Regions from separate parts of the Leisingera sp. S132 genome, predicted to be linked through region 4. Evidence: riboswitches for the same ligand, from Rfam matches in the RefSeq annotation. Region 4 holds a riboswitch; each other region holds the start of a gene.

Region 1 (4,780 bases), 2.0 Mb from region 4:
GATGCATCCGAAGAAGCTGTCATCGCGTCGGATTCCATCGCCGCTGCGACCGAGGAACTGAACAGCGGAGCGCAGGAATTGAAGACGGAAGTCGGCCGGCTCGGCTGCTGATTTATTGCATTGGCGAAAGGACCGGGGATGAGAAAACCAGACACCGACATCACCATGAGCGATGGGGATTTTTCTAAACTCCGCGCCATCGTTCACCGCAATACAGGAATAACCATCGGCGAGACCCGCAAGACGATGCTGGTCAGCCGCTTGCGGCGGCGGCTGCGGGAGGTCGATGAGCCGAGCTTTGCATCCTATATCTCCCGGCTGGCATCCGACCCTGCGGAGATGCAGGAGCTGACAAACCGGGTGACCACCAATGAGACCTATTTCTACCGCACACCGCGGGTCTGGGACTATTTCCAGAATGTGTTCCTGCCGGAATTCCACGCACGGGGAGAGAACCTGCGGATGCGGGTCTGGTCAGCCGCGGCCTCAACCGGGGAGGAGGCCCATACCATCGGCACCATCCTGGAGCAGCAGCGGCTGGAGAAACCGGGTTTCGACTATTCCGTGCTGGGCACGGATGTTTCTTCGCGGGTTCTGGATGTGGCGCAAACGGGGGTCTACAACGGCCGCTCGATTGCCCGTTTCCGCAAAGAACAGCCCGGCCTGTTTGCCAGCCACATGAAAGGCAGCGATGCGGACGGCTACAAGGCGGTGCCGCAAGTCCGGGCCCGGCTGAAGTTCAAGCTGCATAACCTGCTGGAAAGGCTCGGCGGCACCAGCCCGTTCGATGTTGTTTTCCTGCGCAATGTGCTGATTTACTTCACCGATGAAGACCAGGAGAAGATCCTCCAGCATGTCAGGGAGCTGATCAAACCAGATGGGGTTCTGTTCATCGGTGAAAGCGAGACACTGAACAACCTTCGTACCGGGTTCGAACAGCTGGCACCGATTATCTACCGTCCGTCCGCCAGAGTAAGCAGCCCATGTGCGTGAATGATGTTCAGAAAATCCATGTGCAGATCGGCCAGGTGAAAACCGGCCGGACGGGACAGTCGCTGAACGCGATACTCGGCTCCTGCATCGGCCTCGGGCTGCTGCATCCGGCCAAGGGGATCTACGGGCTGGCGCATTGCCTGCTGTCCAAGGCGCCGGACACCTCCGATGCGATCAGCGGCAGGCATGTCGATCAGGCGCTCAGGTCCTTGCAGTCGCTGATGGAGGTGTCCGGCAAGGATCTGCGCAAGCTCCAGGCGATTGTTGTCGGCGGTGCCAACATGACGATGCCCGAAGACACGGATCCCGAGCGTCTTGTCGGCAGCATCAATGCGCGTGCCGCCTACCGGGCGCTGCGGGACGCCGGCGTCCGCAACATCCACGAAGATGTCGGCGGTATGCAGGGACGGCAGGTGACCATCGACTGCTCCAGCGGCGAGTTCACTGTCAAATCCATTCCGCGCTTGGGGGTGCAGTCATGAAACCGGAAACCTCGGCCCCGCTGATCCTTGGCGCGCACAGCGCCGCCCAGGGGCATGCGGGATGCTCTGCGGACGGGGCGGAGGGCGGCGCAGCGGCCGGGCAAGCTGCGCCGCCGCCCGCAGCCAGGGCGCAGCGCAGCCACACAAACAAATACGGGTCTTTCCTGATTGACGACAGCGAATTTGCAATACCGGTCTCCTCGCTCCAGGAGATCGTGAACGAACCGGAGGATATTTCGCCGGTGCCGCTCGCGCCGCCTTTCATGCTGGGTCTGTTTAACCTGCGGGGCATGATTGTCCCGGTCATCGACCTGCGCAGCCTGCTGGAGTTCCCGGCGGCTGACAGCATCCAGGCGCGCAAGGTTGCTATCATAGAACACGGGGAACACTGCATTGGCCTGCTCTTTGACAGGACCGGCGAGGTCTTGAACGGAAAAGGCGTGGCGCGGGTGGATTTCCGCCCCAATGGCGAGGGCATCAAGGATGTCGTCGTCGATGGGGTCCTCAAATTCGAGGACGGCAAAAGGCTGGTTCAGGTTCTGGACCCGCATGAATTGCTGAATCTGGAAAAACTGCCCCGGGCGGACAATGAGGCCAGTAAGGAAACCGTCAAGCTCAACAGGGGAAAGAAGCTCGCCTGCGTGTCCTTTCAAACCGGCCACACGACATGCGCCATTGACCTTCGGCATGTGAAAGAGGTCAGAACCGTTCCCAAGCTGGAACAGTCCCTGCTGACCGGCGGCAATGTGATCGGCACCGCGAACATGCGCGGTGTCATACTGCCAGTGATAGATTTTCGCGGCTTTATGGGCGACGACGCAACTTTCAAGCTTGGGGCAACCATCCCCAAGGAACGCCGCATGCTGGTGATCGATACCCTTGAGGGGCCGGTCGGGCTCATGGTTTTCTCGATCGACAGCATCCTGCCGTATTTCGAGGATGAGGTGCTGCCCTTTGCCAAGCTGGCCCTGCCGCGCGGCGATCTGGTGAATGGGTGTCTGCTGGATAAGAACAATCAGATCGTCATGATGCTGGACCCTGGAAAGCTGCTGAGGGAGCCGAGCTTTCTGGCGGCGGCGAAGGCCTGTCAGGAAGTTTTCCCACCCGAGACGGCAGAGGCCGAGGCTGAGGAACAGGAAGCCCGGGCAGTGCGGCGCACATTCATCAAATTCACTTTCGAGAAAAGGTTCGCGCTGGACACTGCGCAGGTCAGCGAGGTGATCAACCGGCCCAAGGATCTTCTGGAACCGCCGTTTTCGTTGGAATTCGTCGAAGGAATCCTCAATTTGAGGGGGGAATTGATCACGCTGTTCAACCCGCGGATGCTATACGGGCTGCCGCCGGCGTCCAGTCAGGATCAGAAGGTTCTGATTTTCCGCCATGGCGAGCAGAAATTCGGGATTCTGGTGGATTCAGTTGATGAAATCATCATCACAACTGAAAACCGGGTGGCTGAGCTGAAATCCCTGGATCAGCAGCATGCGTCCAAAAGCATCGCCGAGGATGTCACCGGCTGCCTGCAGCATAAGACGCAGGACGGGCGCTACGAGTCGATCCTGATCCTGGACACAACCGCTCTGGTGGACCGCTGTTTCCACGCCGCCTAGCGGAGCTTTGTTGTGCTGGCGCAGTCAGACAGCGGCGGCTCCGTTCAATCAATTGCAGCCGCTCAAGCGCGGGCCGCCAGATAGTCGCGAATGCGCGTTGCTTGGGCGGATGCCTCCGGGATGTTGTGTCATCGCCCGTCCTGAACGGCGCGCTGGCCTGCCTGAAGAAATTGGCTGCCCGGCGAAGTTTTTCTTGCCGCAAGAGAGGTGATGCGCTACCCGCGCCTTACCGGTCCCGCAAGGGCTAAGAGGGAATCCGCGGCGCTGTCAGGCGCCAACCGGAACTGCCCCCGCAACTGTAGGCGGCGAGTGCTGTGCCATGATGTCACTGGACCATCCGGTCCGGGAAGACGGCGCAGGCAATGACCCGCCAGTCAGGAGACCTGCCGGTGAAAACTGAAGCACACCGGACGGGGTTGTCCGGGGAGGTTGCCGGTAACATGCGCCGCCAGCGCTGGAGGCTGCAAGAAGGGCCGGATCCCTTCGCCTGACCGGTCAATGCCCTTTCACCCGTTCTCCGGTCATTGACACATGGAGATCGAAATCATGTTTCTGCGTTCCGGCCTGATGGGCCTTTCTTTCGTTGCGGCCGCTCAGGCAGCCGCCGCCAGCGAGACCTTTCCGCTGACCCTTCAAAACTGCGGCGAGACCGTCACCTTTGAGGCGCCCGTTGCGTCCTCCGTGACCGTTGGCCAGGCTGCAACAGAGGTGCTCTATGCGCTGGGCCTGGGCGGCAAGGTGCTGGGCACCTCGGTCTGGTTCAACGATGTGCTGCCCGAATTTGCCGAGCTGAACGGCAAGGTCGAACGCCTCGCGGACAACGATCCGAGCTTTGAAAGCGTGGTGGCCAAACGCCCCGGTCTGGTGGCGGCCCAGTATGAGTGGCATGTCGGCCCCGAAGGCGTGGTCGCCAAGCGCGAGCAGTTCCATGACCTCGGCATCCCGACCTATGTGATGCCCGCAGATTGCGTTGGCAAGGACAACACCACCGGCGGTGACGGCACCCGCACCGAAATGTTCACCACCGACAGCCTCTATCAGGGCATCGAGGAACTGGCGGCGATCTTCGGCGAGGCCGGGAAGGGCGCGGAACTGGTCGCAGACTACAAGGCGCGCGAGGCCGCGGCTGTGGCCAAGGCGCAGGAGGTTGCGCTGGACGACGCCTCCGCCGTGTTCTGGTTCTCTTCGCCCGAGATGGAAAGCGACCCGTTCGTGGCCGGCCAGAAGGGCGCACCGGGCTACATGATGCAGCAGCTGGGCCTCCGCAATGTCATCAAAACCGACGAGGAATGGCCGACCGTGGGCTGGGAGACCATCGCCAAGGCCAACCCGACCGTGATCGTGATTGCCCGTATGGACCGCCGCCGCTTTGCCGCGGATGACTATGAGAAAAAGCTGGAGTTCCTGCGCAATGATCCGGTCGCCAGCCAGATGGACGCGGTCAAAAATGATCGTATCGTGGTGATGGACGCCCAGGCCATGGATGCCACCATCCGCGCCATCCCGGCGCTGGAGGATCTGGCTGCTGAACTCAGCGCGATCGGCAACGGCGAATGAGCGCAGCCGCCGCATTGGCCTGGCAGGGCATCCGGGGCGCATGCCTGGCCCTGCCAGTGCTGGCCGCGGCGGTTCTGGCTGGTGCAATGATCGGGGAAACCCCGCTTGCGCCTGACCTAGTTCTGTCCGTTCTGGCCAACA
Region 2 (4,780 bases), 1.6 Mb from region 4:
AGCGCCCTGCCCTGCTGCAAAATGACCATGCGTCAACCCCGCCGGGTGTGGCCGCATGGCGACAGGCAAGCGCGGATCGCGCCCGAATGCTGGCAACAGCTGCGGCACACTGTCATGGATTGCCGCATTTCCCCGTTGAGCGCGGCCCGAAACCCGCCAGTCATAGGAGAATTGCCATGAAACGCGCGGAACAGGTGACTTTTGGCGGTGGCGGCGGGCTGGAGCGCGCCGCGCATTTGCGCAGCGACGCGGCGGCGCTGGAGACCGCCTGGAACAGCCCTGAGGCGCAGGTCCTGCTGATGTGGCGGGGCAAGCCGCTGACCCGGCGCGGCGCGGAAGGTGATCTGCCCTGCGGCCTGGCCTGGACCGCTCCGGCGCATCCGCTGGCTGCCGCGCGCAAGCCGGACGCGCTGTTTCTGGGGCTGGCACCCGGCGGCGTGCCCTGCTTTGCCTGCGACATCAGTGACTGGCAGCCCCGGGATCTGGACCAGAACGCGCTGAACAGCTTTGCCGATGCCAGCGAGCAGCAGCATCCTGAACTGCCGGACACCCATGTCTTTGCGGAGCTGCGCCGGATCATGACCCGCCTCACCCCGCTGGAAGCGGAACTGGCCGCCGCCGCCAAAGCGCTGCTGGCCTGGCATCGCAGCCACCGGTTCTGCGCCTGCTGCGGCAGCCCGAGCGATCTGGCACAGGCCGGGTGGCAGCGGGTGTGCCCGGCCTGCAAGGCTCCGCATTTCCCGCGCACCGACCCGGTGGTGATCATGCTGATCACTCATGGCGACAGCGTCCTGATGGGCCGCTCCCCCGGCTGGCCCGAAGGAATGTATTCGCTGCTCGCGGGGTTTGTCGAACCGGGCGAGACGCTGGAAGCCGCCGTGCGCCGCGAAGTGCTGGAGGAGACCGGCGTGCAGGTCGGTGCCGTCAGCTATCTGTCCAGCCAGCCCTGGGCCTTCCCGATGTCGCTGATGTTCGGCTGCGCCGGCGAGGCGCTGAGCCGGGAGATCACCATCGATCCCGAAGAAATCGAGGATGCGCTGTGGATCAGCCGCCAGGAGATGATGACGGTTCACGCAGGCGAACACCCGGTTCTGAAGCCTGCACGCAAAGGAGCAATCGCGCAGTTTTTGATCAAGAACTGGCTTGCGGACACGCTGGACTAAAGCGCATATTTGCCGGAAACGGCGCAGACCCCAAGCCGCAAACGAGGCAGGCGAACATGGAATTTCACAGCAAAGAAGACATCGATGCCCCGATTGCCGAGGTGTTCGGTGCGATCTCGGATTTCGCCATGCTGGAGCGGTCCGCCCTGCGGCGCGGCATTGAGCTGCAGCGCAGCGGCGATCTGGCCCGCCCGGAAGACGGCCTGGCCTGGGACCTTGCCTTCCGCTTCCGCGGCAAGCCGCGCGAGATCAAGCTGACGATGGCCTCCTATGCGCCGCCGTCCGGCATGGTGCTGGAGGGCAGCGGCAGCGGCGTTGACGGGCGGACGGAGGTTGAACTGCTGGCGCTGTCGCCGCAACGGACCCGGATGTCGGTGCGGCTCAAACTGTCGCCGACCTCGCTGACCGGCCGGCTGCTGGTGCAATCGCTGAAACTGGCACGCAGCAATCTGAACCGCCGGTTCAAGCTGCGGCTGGCAGACTACGCCCGCATCACCGAAGAGCGCCTGAGCCGGTCCGCCTGAACCAGGAAGCGTGAGCCGGCCTTCCGGACAGCCCCCCGCGCAAGCTCTAGAACTGCGGCACCAGCCGCGGCCATAGCGCCGCATTGGCGCGGGCAAAGGCGCCGAGGTGGCCGATCTTCTGCACGCCGGCGTCCTGCGGATCCAGCACAATCCGGCGCTGCGGCACATCCCCATAGACATCGCCCAGCCGCCAGACCGCAGGCGGCGGCACCACGTCGTCATCCGCCATCGCAAACAGATCCACCGGGATACCGGTTTCCGCCCAGCGGGGCTGCGGCAGCGTGATGCCGGTTTCCGGCAGGTAGCTGCCCGGCGTGGTGCACCAGCGCCGCCACTGCCAGTAGACACCTGCCGGCAAGTCGGCCCCGAACCCCACCGCGCGCCCGGGCAGGTAGCCCAGGGCACGGACCAGCGGCGGCACATGGCCGAACCAGAAGGCCAGCGCCAGCGCGCGGTAGGGCCAGGGATGATCGTGGTGATGCACCAAGCCGCCCGCGACCACGATCATGCGGGCGACGTCCGTCAGGCCATCCTGCAGGGGCATCAGCATCGCCCCCAGCGAATGGCCAATAACCAGCAGCGGCACGCCCGCATAGTGCCGCTGCATTTCACTGCGGGCGGCTGGCTGATCGGCCAGCGCCCATTCACCCATGGTGGCCTGTGACCGGCGCGGGTGCATGTGCGCCGAGGCTCCAAAGTCCCGGTAATCATAGGTCAAGCAGGCCATCTGCCGCTCCGCCGCCAGCCAGTGTGCGAAATGCCGGTAGTAGCCCTGCGGCACCCCGGTTGCGCCGTTCAGCACCACCGCTGCCCTGGCCGGGGCCGCCGGGTGGTAAAGCCGCCCGGCCAGCTCTGCATCACCGGCGGCAAAGCGCACGTCTTCCACCCGGATATCCGCGGTGTGTCCTGCATGGCTGTCGAGCATGGCACCCTCCTAGACCGATTGGTCTATTCCACCTCTGGACCAATCGGTCTAATGCTGTCAACCTGCCGCCATGACTGACGTGACGACACCCCAGCCCGGCCCGGACAGCCCCGCCCCCACCCGCGAGCGGCTGCTGCGGGCGGCAGCCGGCCTCTTTCGCAACAAGGGCTACAGCGGCACCGGCCTGGCCGAACTGCTGGCCGCGGCAGAGGCTCCCAAGGGCTCGCTCTACCACCATTTCCCGAATGGAAAATCCGACCTCGCGCTGGCTGCGGCAGACTGGGCCTCGGAGCAGATGCTGGCACTGATCGCCGCCGCCTTTACCCCTGCGCCGACCTTTCGAGAGGGCGCCAAGACGGTCTGCTACAAGCTGGCCAAGCTCTTTGACAAACAAGGCAAATGGAGCGGCTGCCCGGTTTCCGCCACCCTGTTCGAAGGACCGGAAAACGAGGCGTTCCACCAGCACGCCGCCAAACTGTTCGAGGGCTGGATACTAGAGACCGCGGCCCATGCGCAGCGCCTGGGCCTGGCTGAGGCAGAGGCCCGTGCCGCGGCCGAGAATTTCTACATCCTGCTGCAAGGCGGCTGGCAGCTGGCCCGGGTGCGGCGCGATTCGGATGTGATCCGGGGGCTGCACCTGCAGATGCACACGCCCGCGCCCGCGGCCATGCAGGCGCAGAAAAACAATTGACGACTCGGGGGGGCAGCCGCTACCGCTTGTGGCGATGGTTCCCGCGCCACAGAATCTTGTGTCCGGGATGAAAAGGGAACACGGTGCGGCCCCGCCCAGCGCAAGGCCAATTCCGCGACTGCCCCCGCAACTGTAAGCGGCGAGCGACCCCGATAGAGCCACTGGCCCGATGGGCCGGGAAGGATCGGGAAAGCTGCGACCCGCAAGTCAGGAGACCTGCCATCGAATGTGAAACTCGAACCCGGGCGGGGTGTCCGGACAGGGTCTGATGGCACCGCGGGGCTCCCGCTTTCTCATCCGGTCTCTTGTCCCCGAACCCCCGCACCACGCGCGGAGGGCGCAAACATGATGTGGACGGACAAGACGCATTTCTATGCGGCAACGGATTGCAAATACCTGGGGCGGCCCTGCCCCGCGGCAGAACGGATGATCGCCAAACTGGCAGAGGCGATGACCAAGGCGAAGCCGATGACCCATGAGGATTTCGAAATCACCGGCACCAGCGTGCTGGACGGCTGCCCGCGCAACTGCCCGGCGCAGTTTGCCGCCAGCCATGACCGGATCCGGCTGTTCTGCGGTGTCGGGGAAGAGGCCCCGCGCGAGGGGCTGGACCGCTTTGCCGATGCAATCCTCAGCCGCGGCGGCACCGGCTTTGCGGCGTCAAGACTGGACGCCCGCCCCTGCGCGCTGATGGAGGCGCTGCCGAAAACCGCGGAGGTGCATCAGGCGGAGCAGATGCTGGCGCTCTAGGCCGGAAACCGGCTCACGGCATCTGGGGAACGGCAGACCGCACCGGGCTGCCGGCCTATTGCGGCCGCAGCCCCGCCGGACGCCCGGCATAGGCCCATTCCAGCTGCGCCTGCGTCTCCACCGCGCAGGGGCGCACGGCCCGCAGCCGGGCCAGCGCCTGCGCCGGGTCCTCGCCGCTTTCGATCATCAGCCGCAGCACCGCCATGCCGGAGCGGCCGCAGCCGCCCTTGCAATGGACCAGCACCCGGCCGCCGCCCTCCAGCGCCATCCTTGCGGAGGCGCTGGCCTTGGGCCATTTCGCCGCCACCTGCCGGGATGGCACGTCAAAGTCCGGCACCGGCAGATGGATCCAGCGGCTGGCCATGCTCTGGATGTCGCAGCCCAGCCGGTGGCTGCCCGCTGCCGCGTGTTCCTCCGCCGTGGTCATGGAGATCACCAGCCCGGGCTTCCAGGCATTGATCCGGCCCATATCGCCCGCATAGTCGCCGCCCTTGCCCGGCAAGGGGCACAGCGCCAGCCTCCCGCCCGCGACGGGCACCTCATGGATGGAGATATTCACGGGCACAGGCATCTCCTGCGCCGCAGTCCCAGAGACTTCGTCAGATCGCATGCCGCCTCCTCGCGTTGCGTTCCAATTCCCACTCCCGCCCAGGGTCTTGCGAGGGATTCTAACCGCCAAACCCGCCAAATCCAAAACCTTTTCTTGGCCGCACGCTGCCTGCCCTTC
Region 3 (4,780 bases), 1.9 Mb from region 4:
CCAGCGGGCCTGCGACGGATATCTGGTTCTCCATGCCTGCATAGGCTGTCCAGAAGATTTCCACGCCTTGCGGGCTGATTGCCTGAAAGGAGCATTCCCCGTCCAGCATGATGACCAGCGTATCGGCGCTGTCCGGCCAGCCGGTTTCACGCAACTGCCGCCCGGTGGTGATGGTGAATGGCGCGCCTATTTCGTTGACGGGGATGGCATGCGCCGCTGTCAGCGCCTGGATCGAGGTGATGCCGGGGATCACTGTCAGCTTGATTTCTGCCAGCGTCTTCAGCCGCTCGGCAATCCGCATGGTGCTGTCATAAAGCGACGGGTCGCCCCAGACCAGGAACCCGGCCTTGCCGCCATCCGGCAGATGGGCCGTTATGTTCTGCCACCAGATTTCCGCAATGGCGTCGTGCCAGTCGTCGACCCGTTTGCGGTAGCTTTGGGTGGCTTCGTCCCGCACGGGCAGGGCAAATTCCACGATCTTCGGGCCATCGCCCCGGATCGCCCGGTTGCAGATCTCGCGCCGGAGCCCCGCCAGGTCGTCCTTGCCCGCGCCCTTGTTGGGGATCAGGATCAGATCCTGCGCGTTCAGCGCCTCAATCGCCTGCAGCGTCATGTGCTGCGGGTTGCCGGTGCCGATGCCGATCAGGGAAAGCTCAATCATGACGGGCCTTTCACATGAAAACACGGCCCTCTATGGGGCCGTGCAATTTGTCTTGCAAGCCGGGATTTGCGGCTCAGGAGCCCTCGCCCGCGGGAACAGTAATCTTTGCCTCCACCGGCTGGCCTTCCACCAGCAGCGCGCTGTGACTGTTGGTGTTGAGCGAGACCTTGACTTCCGCGCCTTCGGGCAGGGCAGGGATATGCATCCAGTTGGCATAAAGCCGGGCAAGTTTTTCGCCGTTCACATAGACATGCGCATGGCCCTCGCCGTCAACGTCTGCGGCAGAGGCGTTCTGCGGGGCAAAGCGGAAATTCTGCGGTGTCACCTGCAGGTTCCAGCCCGCCATCGGATCCTTGTGCAGCTGAATGGCAACGCCGGGCGCATCCGGGCCTGCAGCCAGGCTGACGCTCTGGGAATGGTCATGAGACGCCATTTCGCCGTGACCGCCGCCGTGGTGCGCGGGGTCGCCATGGTCATGGCCGTCGAAGGTGACGCCGTTTCCGGCCGCAATCACAAAGCCGGCACCGCCGCCAAACACCAGGCCGATCGCAAACAGGGCAAGAGAGCGGGACATCTGTTCATCCTCTGAAAGAAGAATTTCCCCGCCGGATACGGCCGGCGGGGAGGGTCAAGGAGCCGGATCAGGCTGCGGCTTCCGCGCGCTTGCCTTCGGCCTGCCAGAAATAGCCGGCAAAGCTGCCCAGCAGAGCCCAGGCGGCCATGCCGATGCCGAAGGCCCGGGCGGCAAACAGCGCGCCGATCTCGGTTGGAACCGGGCCGGAGAAGCTTTCCGGCTCAGGCGCGCCGATGATGTGCGGCCCCATAAGCAGCAGAGCCGCGATCAGGTAGCTGACCAGATTGCCGCCAAAGGCAATCAGCCACATGGCGACGCCTGCGGCGGCCACGGTGACGGTCCACCAGATCTGGCGCGCGCCCACGTCGGCGGCGGCAACACCCGGCACCTCGGGCGCCAGCGACAGGCCGGGCGCGAAGTGGAAGGTGATGAAGCCCGCCAGGCCCCACAACAGGCCGGAGCGCGCGTTGATCTCATGGCCCTGGCGCTCGGCCACCGACATCAGCGCCGCCATCACCAGCGCATAGCCGGTGTAGGTCAGCATCGTGAAGATGATGCTGAGGCCGTCGCGAACAGGCTCGGCGAACAGGCCGGGCAGATCGGGATGCGCGGTTACGGGATCAGCACTGAAATGCACCAGCTCGCCGCCCTCATAGAGTTCGGCGTGGAGCAGCACGGGCTGCACGAAATACAGCTGCAGCAGGGCGGTAATCAGCCCTGCTGCAGCACCAGCGAACAGGCCGCTGGTCAGAATGCGACTGAACATGGCCTTAGTGGCAGGGGAAGCCGGTTGCGTGGCGCACGTCATGAGCAGCGTCGTGCAGGGCGGATGCCTGAACATGGCCGGTCAGAGTGATGATCCCCAGCCCCAGAACCACTGCAAACAGTGCCGGAAGAACACTGGTGCCAGCGGCAGAAGCCTTAAGCGTCTTGGTCGTCATTTCTAGTCCTCCTAACCGTCACACCCGACGGCATAAGTTTGCGTTTCCACACGGCCGGTCTCCTGACTCGCGGGTCGCTGCTGCCTTCCTCCTTCCCGGCTTGCGCCAGTGGTTTTTGGAAGGCCGCTCGCCGCTCACAGTCGCGGGGGCGGTTGAGGCTTCGGTGCCGCGATTTGGTCCACCGTCCTCATTCCCGTTTCAGTCCCAGTGCTTAGGCACCATCAGACACCGTATCCTGCGGTAATGCCCCGCGCGGCGCGCTCCGGTCAAGGAAGAATCCGCCAGGTTTGTGCCCTTCAGCGGCACGGGGGCAGTTAATGTATGTCGGGATGGGTGGCCGGTGACGCCGGAAAATGCAAATTTTCCGGCCAAAATTCCGTGCCGGAATTTTCCTCACGCCCGCCGCAGGCGGATCACGCCAGATCAGCCGGGATGCGGGCAATCGCCTTGAACCGCAATCGCCCCAAGGGCCGGGCGTCGGCGAAATTGCCGTCCGGGCTTTCGCGGTACATCTTCAGGAAGGACAGGATGTCAGGCAGGTCCGCTGCCGTGATCTCTGCGAACAGATAGGCGGTCTTGCCGCTTTGCCGCACCGCTAGCGTCTGCGGCCGTTTGCAGCCGGACATGCAATCCACCTGCTGCAGCCGCGCCGCCACCCCGTCCACCTCCAGCGCTGCGGCGACCTGCCCGAACAGGGCCGGGTCCGCGTCGCGGCAGGTGCGGCACAGGGTGAGGGTCGGCAGGCTCATGCGTGCGGCAGGTCCTGATCGGCCAGCGGCCCGTAAAGGATCAGCACCGGCGCCTTGGTTTCCATTCCCCGCAAAACCGATGGCAGCTCGCCCACGGTGTGGCAGAACAGTTTCTGCTCCGGCGTGGAAACCCCCTGCGCCACCAGCGCGTGGGTGTCCGCGGGCAGGCCCGCTTCCATCAGCTTTTCCGCCAGGTCAGCAAAGGTGCGTTTGCCCATGTAAACCACGGTTGTGGCATGCGGGTCGGCCAGCGCCGCCATGTTCAGATCGTCCGGCAGCCCGCCGGTCACGTCATGGCCGGTGATGAACTGCAGCCGCCGCGCCGTCAGCCGCCGGGTCAGCGGAATACTGGCCGCCGCTGCCGCCGCCGAGGCTGCTGTGACGCCGGGCACGATTTCGAACCCGATGCCCGCTTCGCGCAGCGCGGTCATCTCTTCCTCCAGCCGCCCGAAGACGCCGGAATCGCCGGACTTGAGCCGCACCACGTTGAGGCCGGAGGAAGCGTAGTCGACCAAGAGCTGGCTCACATGATCCTGCTTGGGCGAGGGGCGGCCTGCGCGTTTGCCCACACCCACCAGATCGGCATCGGCGCGGGCATGGCTCAGAATCGGGCCGGACGACAGGTCGTCGAACAGGATCGCGTCTGCCGCTTCCAGCCGCTTCACGGCTTTCACAGTCAGCAGCTCCGGGTCGCCGGGGCCGGAGGAGACAAAGCTCACAAAACCGCTCATGCCTGTTCTCCCGTGATCAGGTGGAAGAAGGTGCCAGTGACGTGGCCCTTGATGGAGCCAGTTTCCGGCACGGGGCCGCCGTCGGCGTCCATCACCTGCGCCAGCGGCGCGTCGGGTTCTTCCAGAATGGTGGAGTAATGGAACTCATGGCCGCGCAGCGCCGTGCCCGCGTCAAAGCCCGGCATCCCGGCCTGCAGAATGGCGCGGCGGTAGCCGAGGTGGAACTTGCGCTTCTCATAGGAGGTCACCAGGCCGAGAAGACCCAGCATCTGGTGGCGGTTGCCCTCCTTGTCGATCAGCGCCTCGCCCAGGGCCATGTAGCCGCCGCATTCGCCATGCACCGGTTTGGTCTCGGCGTGCTTGCGGACACCGGCGCGGAAGGTCTCCGCCGCCGCCACCGTGCCGCCGTGCAGCTCCGGGTAGCCGCCGGGCAGCCAGACCAGATCGGCGTCCGCCGCCGGGGCCTCGTCAGCGAGCGGCGAGAACGGCAGGATTTCTGCGCCTGCCGCTCGCCATCCGGTCAGCAGGTGCGGATAGGTAAAGGAAAACGCCGCATCCCGCGCCAGCGCAATCCGCTGCGCGGGCGGTCTGGGCAGGCTGGCGGGCGCGGGCGCTTGGCCTGCCAGGGCTGCGGACTTGATCGCATCCAGATCCACATGCGCGCGCAAGAATTCGGCATAGCCTGCGATGGCGGCTTCCAGATCGGGATGCTCCACCGCCTGGATCAGGCCCAGATGCCGCTCCGGCAGGGTCAGGTCGCCGCGCCGGGGCAGGGAGCCCAGCACCTTGATGCCCGCCTTCTCCATCCCCAGCCGGGTCAGCCGCTCATGGCGCGGGCTGGCAACACGATTGAGGATCACCCCGGCAAAGGGCAGCTCCGGGTCGTAGTTCTTGAACCCCAGCGCGGTGGCCGCCGCCGATTGCGCCTGGCCGCCGACATCAACCACCAGCACCACCGGCCAGCCCATCCGCTTGGCGGTTTCGGCGGAGGAGCCAAAGCCCGACTGCCCGCGCGTTGCCACGCCGTCATAGAGGCCCATCGAGCCTTCGCCGACGCAGATTTCGGCGCCTGCCGATTGCGCGGTGACCGCATCCAGCAGGCGGGCGTCCATCGCCCAGGTGTC
Region 4 (4,780 bases):
CTGGTTGTAATTCTCCATGTCAAAGCCCAGGCCGTTCAGCATGTCGCGCACCGCCTGCATGAACGGCTCCGGCCCGCAGCAGTAGACCTCGCGCTCCAGGTAGTCCCCCGCAATGATACCCAGCATGATCTGGTTCAGCTGCCCGCGGTAGCCGGTCCAGACCTGATAGGGGTCGTCCTCTTCCACCACGAAATGCAGCTTGATCCCCGGCACCCGCGCCGCCATGCCTTCCAGCTGGCGCCGCGCGATGATCTCGCTGGGCCGCTTGGCGCAGTTGATGAAGCAGACGTCAGGCGACTGGCCGCGGTCAAACAGATACTGCGTCATCGACAGGCTCGGCGTGATACCGGAGCCAGCGGAGATGAACAGGAACTTGCCGTTCGGGCGTTTCGGCAGGGTGAACACGCCCGCCGGGCCAGAGGCCTTGAGGAACATGCCCGGGCGCAGGTTGTCCAGCATCCAGCGGGTACCGATGCTGTCTCCCTGCGCCTTCACCGTCACCGAGATCGACAGCGGCCGCGACGGCGAGGAGCTGATGGTGTAGGTCCGCCAGACGGTTTCACCCGGCACCGGCAGCTCCAGCGTCAGGAACTGGCCCGGCTGATACTTGAACCACGCGCCGGAAGGCGCACGGAAGCTGAAGGTGGCGGTGTTCGGCGCTTCCGGCACGACTGAGACGCATTCCAGCATCTCGTCGTCCTTCCACGCCAGGGTTTCATCCAGCGTCTCGAAATTGGCCTGCAGTCCCATCTGCTTACTCCGCCGCGATCAGGTGGCGGCCGGTCAGCGCGCGGGTCAGGTGTTCAGCGTACCAGTTGGAGAACTGGATGACGCCGCTTTCCTGCACTTCCGAATAGGGGCCGGGTTCATAAGCAGGTGAGTTGATGCCGCGCTGGTTGTCCTCCACCACGATGCGGTCCTCGTCGTTGGTGGCAACCCAGACCTCGGTCAGCCGATTCAGGTCGTAGTCCTGGCCCTCGACCGCATCCTTGTGCACCAGCCATTTGGTGGTGACCTCAGTCTCGGTCGGGCTGATCGGGGTCACCCGGAACACGATGGAATGATCCGGCAGGAAGTGGTTCCAGGTGGTCGGGTAGTGGAATTTCAGCAGCGTGCCTGCATCAGCAAACGGCACCCGGCCCAGCTTCTTGGCGACAGCCGCCTTGCCGTCCATGGTATAGCTCTCGGCGCCTTCATTCAGCGGCATCCGCGCCACCCGGTACTGTCCGCGCGCGTCTATCTGGAACTGGGCCGGCACACCTGCCGCCTCGATCCGGTCGAAATGCTTTTGCAGGTGCGGCGGGGTCTCGCCGCCCTCGACACCAGTGACGGACGGATCTTCCGGGAAGGTCCGGCACAGCGACGGGTGGTTGCCGCCGCAGTGATAGCACTCGCGGTTGTTCTCCCAAACCAGCTTCCAGTTGCCATTCTCGATGATCGAGCTTTCATAGGCGACTTTGGCATTGCCCAGGTCATGCGGCTCCAGATAGGGGCGGGCCACTGCGGCAAAAGCATCGAAGTCCGGCGCCTCATCCGCCAGGCAGATATAGATCAGCCCGGCCAGATCGCGGCAATGCACCGGCTTCAGCCCGTGTTTGGAGGCGTCGAACTCCGGCCCCATGTCGCGCGCCCACAGCAGCGAGCCGTCCAGCTCATAGGTCCACTGGTGGTAGGGGCAGACCAGCTTGGGCGAATTTCCCTTCTTGGCCTTGCACACAACCGACCCGCGGTGGCGGCAGGCATTGTGGAACGCACGCACCTCACCATCGGTGCCGCGCACGATGATGACATTGTAGGACCCCACCTGATGGGTCACATAATTGCCGGCCTTCGGAATTTCGCAGGCCGGAATGGCAAACAGCCACTCGCGGTAGAAGATCTGGCGCATGTCCAGATCCAGCACCCCCGGATCAGTGTAAAACGCCTGCTCCAGGGAATAGTTTTTCTGACGGGCGACCAGTTTGGCCAGAATTTCGCTGTCGTGAAGCATCTGCTTCTCTCCTTTGCCGCATCCCCGCGGCAGGTTGGCTTGGCTGCGGGCATGGGGAGAGAGATTGCAGGCCACGCGCCTGCAACCGCCCCGCCGCCGCCCGCGGTTGACGTTTTCGGGGCAAGGCTGGTTTCCGGACTGTCCCGGGGCCTTTTGGCGGCGGGGCCTGGCACCTTCCCGAAGCTGCGGCTTCAGTGGTTTTTGCCATGCCTTGCCCGGGGTCACCGTTGCGGGGGCAGTGCCGGAGTTTCACCAGCTTCCCAATTCTCCGCCCCTAGGGGCGGCACCTTGCTGAGGCGCAAACTGCCCTAATCCCGCCCCCCAAGCGGAGACAAATCCGACCCGCCGAAACCGGAAAAAGACATGCATGATTGCCGTGCCCGGAGGGACAGGGATGTCCAGAATCTCAAACCGGCATCCGCCGGTTCGTTTGCGGCAGGCGCTTATCTTTCATGCGGTTAGGCGCTGCTAGGCACACCGAATCGATTCGCACGCAGTGAGTCTTGCGCCGGCCCCTTGGATGGTGAAATGCATTTAACTATATGCTATATAGTTAAATGATGCACAGGAGAATCCGATGACCACCGGCCATGTCTTCATCGCCACCAGCCTCGACGGTTTTGTGGCCCGCCAGGACCATTCGCTGGACTGGCTGTCCAAGCAGCCCGTTGCCGAGGATGACGATGGCGGTTTTGCCGCCTTCATGGACAGCGTAGACGGGCTGATTATGGGAACAGGATCATTCCGCACCGTGCTGGGGTTCGGCCAATGGCCCTACAGCAAGCCGGTTGTGGTCCTCAGCAACAGCCTGACAGAACAGGACATTCCCGAAGAGCTGAAGGATAAGGTGCGTCTCAGCACCACCGCGCCCGCAGACCTCATGCAGGAGCTGCAAGAGCAGGGCTGGACCCGCGCCTATATCGACGGCGGGCGGATGGTGCAGTCCTTCCTGCGCCAGGGGCTGATCGCAGATCTGACCATCACAACGGTCCCGGTCCTGATCGGCAGCGGCATCCCGCTTTTCGGCAGCCTGGACCGGGACATCGACCTCCAGGTAGCAAGCTCCCGCATCCTGCCCACCGGCATGGTCCAGACCACGTTCCGGGTGGCCTGACCAATGCCCCCGCGCATAGGCCGCCCGCCCAGGGGCAGCCGCACCCTCAGCAAGGATGATGTGCTGAAAAAGGCCCTGCAGCTGCTCGATGAGGGCGGCAGCAAGGCTCTCACCTTCAAGGCACTGGCAGCGGCGCTTGGCGTCACCCCGATGGCCGTCGCCCACCACGCCGGCACCAGGGACGAGATGATTGCCAGCCTCGTCGCCATTGCCTTTGAAGGTGCAGATGCGCCATCAGAAGCGTCAACGCCCAAACTGCGCCTGCGCGATCTGATGACCCGCTATTGCACTCAGGTGACCCGGCACCCGGAACTTGCGAAATACATCCTGGAGAACCCGTCTCTGATCGGTCCTGCCCTGACCGGGCTGACCCGGCTGATCGAGGCGGAAATCACCGCCGCAGGCGTAACCGGTGCAGAGGCCCGTACCCTTCTCTGCCTGCTGGTGGATTACACACACGGCTTCGCCTTTGCCGCCGCTGCGGCACCACGCGGAGCACTTTCACCTGACGACTTCTCCCCCGCGCTGGACTGGGTGCTGGACCGGATCGAATAAAGAAACGCGGGCCTTTTCAGGCCCGCGCATCCGCTTGCGTCTTGCAGAGCCGCCCAACGGGCGGCCCCTCCTCAATTCGATTTCCAGGTATCCAGCCAGCGGCGGAACCGGCCCTTGCGCTCGGCAATGGCATCGCCTGCCGCATAAAGACTGTCCTCGGCGCTTTCGATCATCGGGTCGATCCGCGCCTGCCGGAACCGGCGCCAGCGCACATAGATGGCCCACAGAAGCGCCGCCAGCAGCACCAGGAAAATGATGGAGAACCAGTTGGTTGGCTTGTCCTCCGGCCCCGCCACCGGCTTGATTGTCACCGCATTGGGGAAGATCGACAGGAACTCGTTGCGCCAGCCGTAATGCATCACCGCCACCCATTCCGGGTTCGCCTTGGTCGAGATGCTGTCATTGGCGTCCGTATAGAGGTTCGCGGTGTCGAACTTGAAATAGGGCGGCCAGTTCCAGCCGGTATCCTCGTTGCGGTAGACCATGTTGCGGCCGTTTGCGCGCACCGCCTGGATGAACTGCACATCCCGGTTGATCAGCTGCGCCGATTGGTCGTCAGGCTTGGACCAGAAAACCCGCGTCCAGTCGTTCAGCTCCTGCCGTTCCTCGTAGGTGTTGACGATCCGCACCACGTCATACTGCGGCAGCGTGTAATGCAGGAAGGCGCCGAACAGCACCCAGAAGGTAATCAGGAAAGCCCATTTGATGAAACGCATGGGGGTAGACCTCACATGAAGTTAATGACGTAGATCAGGAGCGCCAGCGCCCCCAGCGGGATGATATAGACCAACAGGATCAGCTTGCGCCGGAACGAAGTGTCGTACTGCTTCAGCCCCCGCTGGATGAAGGCCGCGCGGTCGCCGGTCAACCCCTTCTCTTTCCAGCGCCGCTTCAGCTTCAGCCGCCGCATCTCGCGCGAGTACAGCGACACCGCAGCGTAGACCACGGTCAAGACCACCAAGAGGACCAGGATCAGGCGGATGAAACCGAACATCTCTAACGCCCCCTCACCCGGTCCACAGCCCCCCAGGGGCCGACCCGGTCAACCACCGCTTTGCGCCGGTTCCGTGGCAGCTTGGGCATCCGCCCCTCCATATCCGGCTCATGCCCGAACAGCGCTT

Evidence for each region. Region 4 has a riboswitch for cobalamin ahead of K3725_RS03010 (aromatic ring-hydroxylating dioxygenase subunit alpha). Riboswitches for the same ligand answer to the same signal wherever they lie in the genome.
Region 1: another riboswitch for cobalamin. It lies ahead of K3725_RS12885 (ABC transporter substrate-binding protein); the one in region 4 lies ahead of K3725_RS03010 (aromatic ring-hydroxylating dioxygenase subunit alpha).
Region 2: another riboswitch for cobalamin. It lies ahead of K3725_RS14975 (hypothetical protein); the one in region 4 lies ahead of K3725_RS03010 (aromatic ring-hydroxylating dioxygenase subunit alpha).
Region 3: another riboswitch for cobalamin. It lies ahead of K3725_RS13300 (CbtB domain-containing protein); the one in region 4 lies ahead of K3725_RS03010 (aromatic ring-hydroxylating dioxygenase subunit alpha).

The regions. Positions count from the first base shown of each region.
Region 1 is NZ_CP083553.1:2,600,624-2,605,403, reverse strand. It holds gene K3725_RS12905 (PAS domain S-box protein) at 1-111, shown strand, start outside; gene K3725_RS12900 (protein-glutamate O-methyltransferase CheR) at 139-993, shown strand; gene K3725_RS12895 (chemotaxis protein CheD) at 984-1,475, shown strand; gene K3725_RS12890 (chemotaxis protein CheW) at 1,472-3,082, shown strand; cobalamin riboswitch at 3,296-3,488, shown strand; gene K3725_RS12885 (ABC transporter substrate-binding protein) at 3,629-4,639, shown strand; gene K3725_RS12880 (iron ABC transporter permease) at 4,636-4,780, shown strand, end outside.
Region 2 is NZ_CP083553.1:3,019,998-3,024,777, forward strand. It holds gene nudC (NAD(+) diphosphatase) at 177-1,163, shown strand; gene K3725_RS14960 (SRPBCC family protein) at 1,220-1,687, shown strand; gene K3725_RS14965 (serine aminopeptidase domain-containing protein) at 1,734-2,612, opposite strand; gene K3725_RS14970 (TetR/AcrR family transcriptional regulator) at 2,683-3,303, shown strand; cobalamin riboswitch at 3,322-3,542, shown strand; gene K3725_RS14975 (hypothetical protein) at 3,649-4,053, shown strand; gene K3725_RS14980 (protein-tyrosine phosphatase family protein) at 4,109-4,624, opposite strand.
Region 3 is NZ_CP083553.1:2,674,325-2,679,104, reverse strand. It holds gene cobF (precorrin-6A synthase (deacetylating)) at 1-661, opposite strand, end outside; gene K3725_RS13310 (hypothetical protein) at 735-1,235, opposite strand; gene K3725_RS13305 (CbtA family protein) at 1,303-2,001, opposite strand; gene K3725_RS13300 (CbtB domain-containing protein) at 2,006-2,176, opposite strand; cobalamin riboswitch at 2,211-2,424, opposite strand; gene K3725_RS13295 (DUF1636 domain-containing protein) at 2,590-2,925, opposite strand; gene cobA (uroporphyrinogen-III C-methyltransferase) at 2,922-3,656, opposite strand; gene K3725_RS13285 (cobyrinate a,c-diamide synthase) at 3,653-4,780, opposite strand, start outside.
Region 4 is NZ_CP083553.1:631,137-635,916, reverse strand. It holds gene K3725_RS03015 (hybrid-cluster NAD(P)-dependent oxidoreductase) at 1-750, opposite strand, end outside; gene K3725_RS03010 (aromatic ring-hydroxylating dioxygenase subunit alpha) at 755-1,990, opposite strand; cobalamin riboswitch at 2,097-2,296, opposite strand; gene K3725_RS03005 (dihydrofolate reductase family protein) at 2,568-3,104, shown strand; gene K3725_RS03000 (TetR/AcrR family transcriptional regulator) at 3,108-3,659, shown strand; gene K3725_RS02995 (DUF1523 family protein) at 3,731-4,375, opposite strand; gene K3725_RS02990 (hypothetical protein) at 4,387-4,653, opposite strand; gene K3725_RS02985 (DUF6638 family protein) at 4,656-4,780, opposite strand, start outside.